Prochlorococcus marinus str. AS9601: one gene and its partner. The main gene of each other region encodes a partner of the protein of the gene in region 2 in a complex. Links are inferred from orthologs where the notes say so. Each region holds a gene or a part of one and is shown on either strand. Other genes may lie near its edges.

The links.
Region 1: the proteins of tsaD (region 2) and tsaE are in contact, whole or in part, in a crystal structure (PDB 6N9A), measured with the Thermotoga maritima proteins. The link is inferred for Prochlorococcus marinus str. AS9601 from one-to-one orthologs. Residues at the interface, in WP_004082750.1 of Thermotoga maritima: Cys10, Asp11, Arg49, His50, Leu82, Gly84, Gly135, Gly136, Glu154, Thr155, Leu156, Asp157, Asp158, Ser159, Glu162, Asp165, Lys166, Arg169, Leu170, Tyr175, Lys213, Thr214, Leu217, Tyr218, Gln221, Arg222, Asn324; in WP_004082108.1 of Thermotoga maritima: Leu37, Gly38, Lys46, Lys57, Val59, Lys60, Ser61, Thr63, Phe64, Thr65, Leu66, Met67, Val69, Pro71, Tyr82, Arg83, Leu84, Asp86, Asp88, Phe89, Asp93, Ile128, Asp130, Glu131, Arg134.

The regions. Positions count from the first base shown.
Region 1 is NC_008816.1:1,564,059-1,570,442, reverse strand. Bases 1,409-4,343 are described here. They hold tsaE (tRNA (adenosine(37)-N6)-threonylcarbamoyltransferase complex ATPase subunit type 1 TsaE), read right to left. Parts: upstream 3,128-4,343; coding sequence 2,690-3,127; downstream 1,409-2,689. Other genes in these bases: ahcY (adenosylhomocysteinase), read left to right, coding at 3,179-4,343; A9601_RS17765 (carbohydrate kinase family protein), read left to right, coding at 1,734-2,732; A9601_RS17770 (alpha/beta fold hydrolase), read right to left, coding at 1,409-1,644. Also shown: A9601_RS17775 (RpoD/SigA family RNA polymerase sigma factor), read left to right, coding at 1-745; more of A9601_RS17770, read right to left, coding at 730-1,408; more of ahcY, read left to right, coding at 4,344-4,597; A9601_RS17750 (DedA family protein), read left to right, coding at 4,600-5,256; A9601_RS17745 (single-stranded DNA-binding protein), read right to left, coding at 5,253-5,624; A9601_RS17740 (rod shape-determining protein), read left to right, coding at 5,757-6,384. UniProt on the Escherichia coli protein: Required for the formation of a threonylcarbamoyl group on adenosine at position 37 (t(6)A37) in tRNAs that read codons beginning with adenine.
Region 2 is NC_008816.1:454,643-461,073, reverse strand. The notes cover bases 1,901-4,882. They hold tsaD (tRNA (adenosine(37)-N6)-threonylcarbamoyltransferase complex transferase subunit TsaD), read right to left. Parts: upstream 3,936-4,882; coding sequence 2,865-3,935; downstream 1,901-2,864. Other genes in these bases: gmk (guanylate kinase), read right to left, coding at 4,742-4,882; psaJ (photosystem I reaction center subunit IX), read left to right, coding at 4,593-4,727; A9601_RS11645 (photosystem I PsaF protein (subunit III)), read left to right, coding at 4,010-4,564; A9601_RS11655 (high light inducible protein), read right to left, coding at 2,683-2,859; A9601_RS11660 (cation:proton antiporter), read right to left, coding at 1,901-2,522. In the rest of the region: gltX (glutamate--tRNA ligase), read left to right, coding at 1-1,316; more of A9601_RS11660, read right to left, coding at 1,317-1,900; more of gmk, read right to left, coding at 4,883-5,296; A9601_RS11630 (Rqc2 family fibronectin-binding protein), read left to right, coding at 5,370-6,431.

The DNA of each region.
Region 1 (6,384 bases), 1.1 Mb from region 2 along the record:
TACAATAAAAAAAAGATTGAGAGCTGGACAAAGAGCTAAAGAGAGAATGGTTGCAGCTAACTTAAGATTGGTAGTAAGCGTCGCAAAAAAATATACTAAAAGAAACATGGAACTTTTGGATTTAATTCAAGAGGGAACTATAGGACTGGTCAGAGGAGTTGAAAAATTTGATCCAGCAAGAGGTTACAAGTTTTCAACATATGCTTACTGGTGGATTAGACAAGGTATCACAAGAGCAATAGCTGAAAAAAGTCGGGCGATAAGATTGCCAATTCATATAACTGAAATGTTGAATAAGTTAAAAAAAGGTCAAAGAGAACTTAGTCAAGAAATGTCTAGAACTCCAACTGTGAGTGAACTTGCAAAATACGTAGAGCTCCCCGAAGATGACGTTAAAGATTTGATGTGCAAAGCTGGGCAGCCAGTTAGTCTTGAAACAAAAGTTGGTGACGGCGAGGACACTGTTTTATTAGATTTACTTGCAGGTGGCGAGGATTTACCAGACGAACAAATAGAGATGGATTGCATGAGAGGTGATCTGCATTCTCTTTTACATCAATTACCTGATCTTCAATGTAGAGTTTTAAGAATGAGATATGGAATGGATGGTGATGAGCCAATGTCTCTTACAGGTATTGGTAGAGTATTAGGAATAAGTAGAGATCGAGTAAGAAACTTAGAACGAGATGGTCTAAGAGGCTTGAGAAGACTCAGTGATAATGTAGAAGCTTATTTTGTTTCTTGAATAAATTCATTTATTAAATTATTTGTTTTTTCAGGTTCTTCATCATGAGGACAATGACCAGCTCCGCTTATGATATCTAGTCTTTTAATATTTCTGAATTCTTTCTTCCACTCCTTTGCTTCATCTAAAGATTCCCAAGGATCTTTTTCTCCCCAAATCAATTGTATTGGAGCATTTACTTTATCGAAAAGGTCAGTAGCAAGATAGTCATCAAATAAGTTAATAAAACCACGAAATGCTTCTTTAGAGTTTTTCCTTTGGGAGGGTTGATAAAGTATTTCAATCAATTCTTTATCGATATTTTTTCCTGAAGGGTAAGCTTGTTCAAGTATTTTCTTTATAACTTTGGGATTAGCAGCTCTTGTAAAAAGTGTATTACTAATTACTCTTTGCCTGACTATTGTTTTGAGAAAGGGCCTCAGCAGATTCATAAAGATATCACTTTTTTTTAAACGTTTATCATCCATAGTTCTTTGCGCACAATCAATCAAAATTACACCTTTGCAATTATCTTTGAGGATTTCAGCAGTTTTCAATGCAATAACACCACCAATTGAATTTCCTACCAAGTAAACAGGAGATTTTATTACCTCTTTACAAAATGTTGATATTTGATTACTCCATAAGTCAAATGAATATTTAATTGAATTTTCTTTATCAGGTTCGTAATTTAATAAAGCACTAGGCTGACTGCTTTTCCCAAATCCTAATAAGTCAATTGCGTAGCAATTAGAAAATTTACCAAGAAAATCTTGATTATGTCTCCAGTGGTTTTTTGATGCTCCAAATCCATGAATTAACAAAATTTTAATGTTTTTTTCAGAAGTAGATTCTTTGGATAAAGACCAAGAAATTTCCCAATTTTTCCACTTCCAAGTTTCAGATTTATTTAAAGACACTATGTATATGCTTTTAATTAAACTTTAATTCAAAAAAAAATTATTCGTTTTTAATAAATTATTCTTAGTAAAGAAAAAGCGTTCATTTTATGAAAAAGAAAAAGGTTATATGTATTGGTGAGGCTTTAATAGACAGAATCAGAAATAAGTCAAATAAGGGATTTACAGATTTTTTGGGTGGTGCGCCGGCTAATGTCGCTTGTGCATTGAGAAAATTAAAAATAGATTCAATTTTTATGGGAAGTTTGGGTAATGATGATTATGGAAAAAAATTTATTTCGCAATTTGATCAATTGGGAGTTAATTTAGATTTCTTGCAATTAAATAATGATTCATCTACTCGTGTGGTTAATGTAAATAGGGATCAATTTGGAGATCGTTTTTTTTCAGGCTTTGAGGAAAGTTCTCATGCATGCTATGCAGACGAAGTTCTTAGCAAGAAATTAATAGAAAAAGAAATTTTAAATTTGGAGAAATCTTTTCTAGAAATAAAATATTTGGTAACAGGAACGAACTTATTATCATCTCCAATATCAGCAGAGACTATTTTTTTTCTTATTGAACAGGCTAATAAATTTGAAGTCAAAATAGTTATTGATTTGAATTGGAGAGAGGTTTTTTGGGATCATGCAAGTTTCTCATCAGAAATTAGTAAAGCCGCGAGAGTTAATTTAATCAAGAATTTTTTAAATTATGCAAATGTTTTAAAGCTTGCGAAGGAAGAAGCAATTTTGTTTTTTGAGGATGAAAACCCCTTGCTAATATCTCAACGACTGTCTAATAGACCAGATGTAATAATAACTGATGGAAAAAATCCTGTTTTATGGAGCATCAACGGATTTCAGGGAATTACCGAAACTCCTACTTCACAAAAAATTGTTGATACAACCGGGGCAGGCGATGCTTTTCTAGCTGGCTTTATTTCAAAATTAATTTCTTCTGGCTATCCTACAAGTGATTTAGAGATAGAAGATTGCATTAAGTTCGCAGGTGTTTGTGGATTATTAACTTGTCTTGGTGAAGGCGCTATCGAGCAACAGCCATATTATGAAAAGGTTAATAAATTTTTGGGATCTCTTATTTCGTAGTTTCTTCCATAATCTTTTGCGTAACTAATTTCTATTTTCCAGAAATTATCAATAACTGGTTCTATTAATTCTGGCCATTCAATAACTAAAATAGCTTGTCTTTGTATTGCCTCTTCTTCTTCAGAAAAAAAAACTTCCTTTGCTGAAGATACATTTCCTAACCTGTATAAATCAAGGTGGATTAGTGGAATTTTTCCGGAGTTATAGTGATGCGATAAAGCAAATGTAGGGCTTGTAATGTCCTCAGAGATTGATAAGCCTTTAGCAATCCCTTGTACGAATGAAGTTTTCCCAGCCCCAATTGGACCCTTTAATAAAATAATTGATTGTGGATTTAATTTGTGTGAGAGTTTTTTTCCTAAATTTAAAGTTTCTTTTAAATTTTCAACAAACACAAAATTACACAAAAATCATTTATAGTCTAATAATAAATGTATTTACTAGATATGGTTATCGCAAATTCAGTTAAAACCTCTACACCAAATTATGTAATTGCTGATATCTCCTTATCAGATTTTGGCCGTAAAGAAATTAAAATTGCCGAAACGGAAATGCCTGGATTAATGGCACTTAGAGATAAATATCAATCAGAAAAGCCACTAAAAGGTGCAAAAATAGCCGGAAGTTTGCATATGACTATTCAGACTGCAGTCTTAATAGAAACTCTTGTTGATCTTGGGGCAGAAGTGAAATGGGCTTCATGCAATATTTTTTCAACTCAAGATCATGCGGCGGCGGCTATTGCAGATCAAGGAATTCCTGTATACGCAAAAAAAGGTGAGACACTTGATGAATATTGGCAATATACCCACTACATTCTTGATTGGGGTTCAGACTCTCCAAATATGATTCTTGATGATGGTGGGGATGCAACTGGTTTATTGATACTCGGCAGTAAAGCGGAAAAAGATTTGTCTGTTTTAGATAATCCTGGTAATGAAGAAGAAATTGCTTTATTCAACTCTATTAAATCTAAATTAGAAAATGATAGTGACTTCTATTCTAGAATTAAAAGTAATATCATTGGTGTCACTGAAGAAACTACGACAGGAGTTGCAAGACTGTATCAACTGCAAAAGCAAAATGCTTTACCTTTCCCTGCGATCAACGTTAATGATTCAGTAACTAAGAGCAAATTTGATAATTTATATGGCTGTCGCGAATCTTTAGTTGATAGTATAAAGCGCGCAACTGATGTGATGATTGCTGGTAAGGTTGCTTTGGTAATGGGTTTTGGAGATGTAGGTAAAGGTTCAGCCCAGTCATTGCGTGGACTTGGTGCAATCGTAAAAGTTGCTGAAGTTGATCCAATTTGTGCTCTTCAAGCGGCAATGGAAGGTTTTAGCGTTGTTACGTTAGACGATGTTGTGGAGGATATAGATATCTTTGTTACAGCAACTGGGAATTATCAAGTAATTACAAATGAAAATCTCGTCAAGATGAAAGATGAGGCCATAGTTTGTAATATTGGTCATTTCGATAATGAAATTGATGTGGCTTCATTGAAAGATTATCCATGGGAAAATATTAAGCCGCAGGTTGATCACATAACTTTACCGAGTGGCAATAAAATAATTCTTTTAGCCGAAGGTAGATTAGTTAACTTAGGCTGTGCCACTGGACATCCAAGTTTTGTTATGAGTAATTCTTTTACTAACCAAGTATTAGCTCAAATCGAACTTTTCAATAAGTCAGAGCAATATGCGAAAGAGGTTTATGTTTTACCAAAGCATTTAGATGAAATGGTAGCTAGATTACATCTTGATAAAATTGGTGCAAAATTAACAACATTAACTAAGGAACAAGCTGACTATATTAATGTCTCTGTTGAAGGACCTTACAAACCAGAGCTTTATAGATACTAAGTTTGAGTTTAATTTTTGTAAATTTTCTTACTTCAATTCCCGACTATATTAGTTTAGCTGTTGAAAAGAATTCAACAATTGCATACCTCACTATTTGTTTGGCTATGTTTTTGGAAAACATAATACCTCCAATTCCTTCGGAAATAATAATGCCATTAGGAGGTTTTTTTGTTTATCAACAAAAATTAAATTTCTATATTTTAGTTTTTTGGGGATTACTTGGAACTATTTTAGGTTCATTGCCTTGGTACTATTTAGGTAGATTAGTAAATGAAAAAAGACTTTCAAATTTTCTAGATAAAAAAGGAAAATATCTCGGTATTTCCTCTGATGATCTAAATAAAAGTAAAAGGTGGTTTGATAAATACGGTGTTTCTTTAGTTTTTTGGGGCAGATTAGTACCAGGTATAAGAACTTTAATCTCAGTTCCTGCTGGCATAGAACTTATGCCATTAAGAAAATTTTTGCTTTGGACTACATTTGGGAGTCTGATATGGGTAGTACTTCTCACTTATTCAGGTTATTTATTTGGTGAAAATTATCGAATCATTCAAACTTATTTAGATCAAATCAAATATGTTGTAAAGCCAATTTTAATTTTAATTTTCTTATATATTTTTATAAGAATACTTATTAGATTTCTTAAAAATAGAGCTTAAAATGGAATTTCACTTGAGTTATTGCTATTGGAATATTGGTTATTATCAGAATCCTTTCGTGAGCCTAGTAAGTTTAATCTATCTACCCTAACAACTGGTTTAAATCTATCTTCTCCAGTATTTTTATCTTTCCAGCTATCAATCTTAAAGCTTCCTGTAATTCCAATTAATGATCCTTTTTTCACATAATCTGCGGCTATTTGTGCTTGCTTGCCCCATATTTCTAAATTAAACCAATCTGGCTCTTCATCTCTGCTTCTTCTGTTAACTGCAATTGTGAAGTTCGCTACTATACTGCCTGATTCAAAATATCTGACATCTGGTTCTCTTCCTGCTCTGCCAACAAGGTTAATAGTGTTAATTTCCATAAATTTTTTTTTTTATAATACTCATATTTTTAGTTTCTGCTCAAAGTTTTACGTGCTATTCATAACTAAACGTCAGAATTCCGAGAGCTTATCAAAAAATAGATATATTATTTATAAAAAGAAATTCTTATTGTGATTTTTAACAGATTTAAATTTTCTCGAGATATTGGCATAGATTTGGGAACGGCCAATACTCTTATACATGTATCAGGAAAAGGCGTTGTTTTACAGGAGCCTTCTGTGGTAGCTATGGATTTAGAAGAAGGGATTCCATTAGCTGTTGGTAAAGAAGCAAAGTTAATGCTTGGAAGGACCCCTGGCAATATAAGAGCTGTAAGACCACTAAGAGATGGAGTTATCGCAGATTTTGATGCTGCAGAACAAATGATAAAAACATTTATTCAAAAATGTAATGAAGGCAAGGGGATAGTAGCTCCAAGGATAGTGATTGGAATTCCAAGTGGAGTGACTAGTGTTGAGCGAAGAGCAGTAAGAGAAGCTGGATTAGCGGGAGCTAGAGAAGTTCATTTAATAGATGAACCTGTCGCAGCAGCAATAGGAGCATCATTACCAGTAACTGAGCCAATTGGAACAATGATTGTTGATATTGGTGGAGGTACTACTGAGGTTGCAGTATTAAGTTTAGGAGGAACTGTTTTGAGTGAATCTGTTCGAATAGCAGGCGATGAAATAAATGAGTCAATTGCACTTTATCTTAAAAAAGTTCACAATTTAGTTGTTGGAGAGAGAACTGCAGAAG
Region 2 (6,431 bases):
TCAGAATAGAAGATACAGATTTTCTTCGATCTAAATCTGAATATACAAAAAATATATTACAGGGCTTGAAATGGCTTGGACTTAAATGGGATGAAGAACCTATAAAGCAAAGTGACAGAATTTCGATTCACAAAAGTCATATCAAAAAACTATTAGAATGTGGAGCTGCATATAGGTGCTTTACATCAGAAGATGAAATATCTGAATTAAGAGAAGAACAAAAAAAGAAAGGATTACCTCCAAAGCATGATAATAGACACAGAAGTCTTTCAAAAGAAGAAATAGAAACATTCATATCCCAAGGGCGGACTTCAGTAATAAGATTCAAGATTGATGAAAAAATTGTTATTAAATGGATAGATCAGATAAGAGGCGAAATCAAATGGCAGGGGAAGGATTTGGGCGGTGATTTAGTTTTATCAAGAAGGGCCAAGGGATATGAGATTGGCGATCCTTTGTATAATCTTGCAGTTGTAGTTGATGATAATTTCATGAATATTACTCACGTCGTAAGGGGTGAAGACCATATCTCGAACACTGCAAAACAAATATTGATTTATAACGCATTAAATTTTAATTTGCCAACTTTTTCGCATACACCCTTAATACTAAATAGCGAAGGGAAAAAATTATCGAAGAGAGATTGCGTTACTTCAATCGATGAATTTAGAGAAATGGGATATTTACCTGAGGCCCTATCGAACTATATGGCATTTTTAGGTTGGTCTCCAAAAACTGCCGACAGAGAAATACTTTCACTTGAAGAGATATCTGAAATTTTTGACTTATCAGAAATAAATAAAGCTGGAGCCAAATTTAGTTGGGAAAAACTCAACTGGATTAATTCTCAATACATAAAAAATATGGAATCAATAAAGTTAGTTGAGATCATGAGAACTTACTGGGATGAAAATGGTTGGGAACCGCCATCTCAAGAATGGGCTAATAAGTTAGCAATTTTGATTAGAGACTCTATGACTCTTTTAAAAGATTCAATTGATCAATCTAAACCATTTTTCTTAATACCTACAATTCAAAAAGAAGGTCAAGATTTTCTGGAAAATCGGGAAAGCAAATTATCTTTAAAACTAATCTTAAATTATTTAATTGAGAAAAATACTATAAAACTAAATAAAGAGAAAGCCAAAGAAATAATAAACGAAATCTCAAAAAAGCATAATATTAAAAAAGGGATATTAATGAAATCATTAAGAGTAGCCTTTTTTGGATCTCTCATTGGGCCAGATTTAATTCAAAGTTGGGAGCTTTTCGCAGAGAGTAAAACTGATAGAACTCGAATTGAAAGATGTCTTTAATCAATCAAAATTATTTTTTTGGCCTAATTTAAGTCTATTCACCAAAGGTTTAGCTGAAAGTCCTTGTATTCCTACCGTCATCAAAATAGTAAGAAAAACTAAACCTTGAAGACGGCCAGCCCCAAGGATACCAGCCTGCTCTAATCTGATAGAAAAAAGAGAAGCTACAGCTGCAGTAACAATACCTCTTGGGGCTAACCAGGCTAAAAATATTTTTTCTTTTAAGTTCAAGTCTCTCCCCATTGTTGCTATCCAGATAGAGATAGGGCGAACAATTACCATCAACATAAAAACGCAAACAAACCCTCCCCACCCTAGCGGACTTAATTCACCCCAAGAAACGTCAGCAGCCAAAAGAGGGAAAAGAACTGTTATTGCTAATTGAGCTAATTCACCTATTAGATTATCCAATCTCTCCTTATCTATAACTTCTCTTTTGCCTACAATAAAACCTGACGCGACTGAAGCCGGCAAGCCTGATTCTGGTAAAAAATATTCACAAATTCCATACACAAGAAAAATAAATCCAAGGGTAACTTGAAGCTCTATACCAAATGAGGCTTCATTTTTTATTTTTTTTAAAATTTCTGATAATAACCATCCTGCATTTAATCCGATTAAAACTCCTCCTCCTAATCTTTGCATTAATGCTATAAATACATCGTTAATCCCACGAAGATCCCCTAAAGTCAATTCTAAAAGCAGTAATGCTAGTACTGCACCAATTGGTTCAAGCAGCAACCCCTCAGCTTTTAAAACTTCCGAGAGTGGGGAAGCTAATTTTATTTGTTCCACTAATGGAGAGACAACTGTTGGTCCAGTAGCTAGAACTATGGCACTATATATTCCTGCGACTTGCCATGAGAGGCCAGCCAGCCAATGAGCAATGAAAATTCCAGCTGATAATGAAATAAAAAGTCTTACCAATGAAATTTTTAAAACAGTATTTCTTATATTCCCCTCAGGAAGTTTTAAATTTAATCCCCCTTCAAAAAGAACCAAACAGACCAAAAGCCCCACAATAGTTTCAAGCCCTTGCCCGAGATCTAAAGGCTCAACAAGTCCCAGTCCTGATCTTCCAATTAATAATCCAGAAAGCAATAAAATAACAACACTTGGGAATCCTGTAAAAGAAGAAAATAATCGAGCGCAAGCGCCTGCAAATACAGTTATCCCCCAAAGTAATCCAAGCCTTTCAGGCGTCATATAAAATTATAAATAATAAAAACATTCATTATTTTGATTAAATCAATAATCTTATCTCTAGTCCAATAAAAACAATACTTTTTAATTTAATGCATCGGCTGAACAAGAGTATTTTAAAAAATTCTTTCAAAAATACTTTTAAGAAAATTAATTTTTTCTATTAAGAAAACTTGCTTATTAAAGCAATAATTATAAAAATAATTCCTATACCAACAGTTGCCATCCTGCCATTCCATATTTCAGCTTGAGGGGTAAAACCTCTTTTCCACAAATTCAATTCCTTTTTATCAACGAAGTTTTTTGTCTCATTAATCTCGATTTTAGGTTGTTTGTTCATTAAAATTAGAAAGGAGGGGTTTCTTCATAAAGGTTATCTGCTTGTTCAATTGATAGTCTTCCTGCGACACCTAATTTAAGAGAACTAAAATGATCCTTAAATTTGATTCTGAACAACGCCGCTGCTCCAATCATTGCCGCATTATCTGTACAAAGATCAAGAGGGGCTAAATGAACTTTAATAGATTTTTTACTAGCTTCACTAATCATCATTTTTCTTAATGTATTGTTAGCAGCCACTCCCCCAACCACAACTACAGTATCCAAGCTATGATCTTGTGCGCATTTTATTGTTCTATCTACCAAGACCTCTGCCACTACTCTCTCAAAACTTGCAGCAATATCTGGAATTGGAACGGTCTTCCCAGTCAAGTTTATTCTCTCAACTAATCTTAATACGGCAGTTTTTAAACCACTAAAAGAGAAATCATATTTAAGAAATCCACCTTTTTTATCAGAGATCTTACATTTTGGTAAATTAAATTTCATTGGGTCCCCATTTTTAGCAATCTTTTCAATTGCCGGTCCTCCTGGATAACTAAGACCTAATAGTCTGCCAACTTTATCAAAGGCTTCTCCAGCAGCATCATCAAAACTTTTCCCAAGTCTTTGCATCCCCCTACTATCATCTACCTTTATCAATTCAGTATGCCCGCCACTAACAAGTAATGTCAGAAAAGATTTCTTTGGATAGTTTTCTGAAAATAGAATTGAAGATAAATGCCCCTCCAAATGATGAATTCCCAAAAATGGTTTTGAATGTAACATGCAAAGTGATCTTGCAGTTATAGAGCCAACTCGTAAACAACCAACTAATCCAGGAGCTACAGTTGAAGCAATATAATCGACTTCCTCAATTTTAATTTTTGCTTCTTCTAGAGCCTTATCTAAAACAAAAGGTAATAATTCTAAATGCTTTCTAGCTGCAAGTTCAGGCACAACTCCTCCCCATTTTGAATGATCTTCAATTTGAGAGGCAATTATATTTGAATGTATTCTGAAAGTATCGCCAATATTAGAAACTATTGAGACAGATGTCTCATCACAACTTGTTTCAATAGCTAAAACTTTATGCATTTTTGATTCAACTTGTTCTATTTTAATATTAATTTCTTACTTAACACACCATAAGGAATTAAAGATTGCAACTTATGAAATTCTTTTTTTCAATCATAACCTCAGTTTTTCTGTTCCTCGGAATTACTCCAATTGCTCTAGCTGCAAATGGGCCTGCCTTAAACGCAGATAGAGCTAGCACAGAATATACCGCTTCAGCCCTCACAAAATGCTCTGAAAATCCTAAATTCATTGAGAGAGCAAATTCTGCAACAACTCAAAAAGACATAGCAAGATTTGAAAGATATGGAAAAGCATCATGCGGAGATGATGGTCTTCCTCATTTAATAATTGGACCTCCTCTTGAGCCATGGGGGGCCCTTCTAAATAGAGGTCATGAAGGAGATTTACTTATTCCCGGAGTATTGTTCATTTACATTGCTGGAATTATAGGTTGGTCAGGAAGAGAGTATCTCATTGAATCAAAAAAGACTAAGAATCCAGCAGATCTTGAGATCATTATTGACCTAGACTTAGCCAGAAAATGTCTTGTAAAAGGAGCCCAATGGCCGCTTCTTGCTAATAAACAAGGTAGAAATGGAGATTTAAGAGAGAAAGATAACAATATTACACTTAATGGTCCTCGCTAAACATCCTTAAAAAACTTTCATAAAACAAATGTTCAAAATTCTAAACACAAAATTTGTCAGATCTGCTCCAGTGGTAGCAGCAATTTGGCTAAGCCTTACAGCTGGAATAATTATTGAATTTAATAGGTTTTTCCCAGATTTATTATTCCATCCAATGAGTTGATAAATAGAAAATAATCAAGTTTTTATTAACTTGATTATTTTTTTTGCTGTTTCATCAACATCGTGATTTGTTAATGCAAAATCAAATTCATTTGATACTGAAATCTCATAATTAGCCCTTGAGAGTCTTTTTTTAATTGCCTCTTCTTTTTCGGTACCTCTATTTCTTATTCTTCTCTCTAACTCTTCTTTATCCGGAGGAAGTAAAAATATTGACTGTGAATTAGGAAACTTATTTTTTATTTGCCTTGCACCCTCTACTTCAATTTCAAGTAGTACGGTAAATCCCTTTTTTATTTTCTCATTAACAGAAGACAAAGGCGTTCCATAGTAGTTTCCAGCAAATTGAGCCCATTCAAGGAAAAGATTTTGTTCAATCATTTCTTTAAACTTTTCTTGGTTTAAGAAATAATAATTTTCTCCGTCCTTCTCTCCCTCTCTAGGTTCTCTAGTAGTTGCAGATATTGAAAGCCAAAAATTTTTTTCTTTACATAATATTTTTTTGACAACTGTTCCTTTACCTACCCCGCTGGGTCCAGTAAGGATAATAAGTTTTTTTTGATCTTTCATATTAAATTTTTTACAGTAAAATAAACTTCTTGCGAATTAAAAAGTAATAATGCAAAAAGGTGTTCCACAGATAATGGATATTACATCTATTAGATCTGTCTTGCATTATTTGACACAGAACATCTTACCTACAAAGTTTGAGACTGCCCAACAACCAGAGCATAGTACAATTCAATTATGTTTCAGAGGAGTTGATTCTCAAACATGGTTAGAAGTTTCATGGAATGGGGACTCTCCAAGAATACTAAAAATAAATAAGCCAGAAAAGATTGGGAGAGAAAGCACACTTTCTAAACAAATAAGATACGGATTAAAGTATATGGCTTTAGTTTCGATTGATCAAGATGATTTCGAGAGAGTTATAAAATTTAGTTTTGCGAAAAAACCTGGAGATGAAATTAATAAGTATTTAATTTTTGAATTAATGGGAAAACATAGTAATATTTTTTATTTAGATAATAAACATAAAATAATTGCCGTTGGTAAACAAATCAAATCAAGTCAATCTAGTTTTAGAACAATTTCAACAGGATCAATTTATTCTGGCCCTCCAGTCAATCTTAAAAAACAACCTAGAGAAGATGAGTCTTTTCAATCATGGAAAGACTCAATTTCAATAGTACCTGAGTCTTTGAAATACTGTTTAATAAATACATATCAAGGAGTAAGCCCTATCCTCACAAAACAATTAGAGGTTATTAGCGCAACTGTTAATTCAGAAATAATGGGAAAAAATATTGATTTCATTAGCAACTCAGACTTAATGGAGATATTTAAAAATTGGAAGATTTGGATAAACAGGTTTAAAAACAATAACTTTAATTTTTCTACATTCAACAAAGATTTTTATTGCGTTTGGTTTTTTAATAAGGAAATTAATTCCGAAAATAAAATAGATTTATGCACAAGCTTAGAGAATTATTATGATTTTCATCTGAAACAAAAAAAACTTGAATTATTGGAAAAGAAAATTGAAGGGATAATTTTTAAACAGACCATTACTGAGAAAAAGAATTTAAATATTCAATATGATCTTCTGTCAAAATCAGAAAACTACGAGACATATAAAGAAAAAGCTGATAATATATTTGCTTCACATGAAATTAAAAAACAAGACATTATAAAGGGGCAAAAA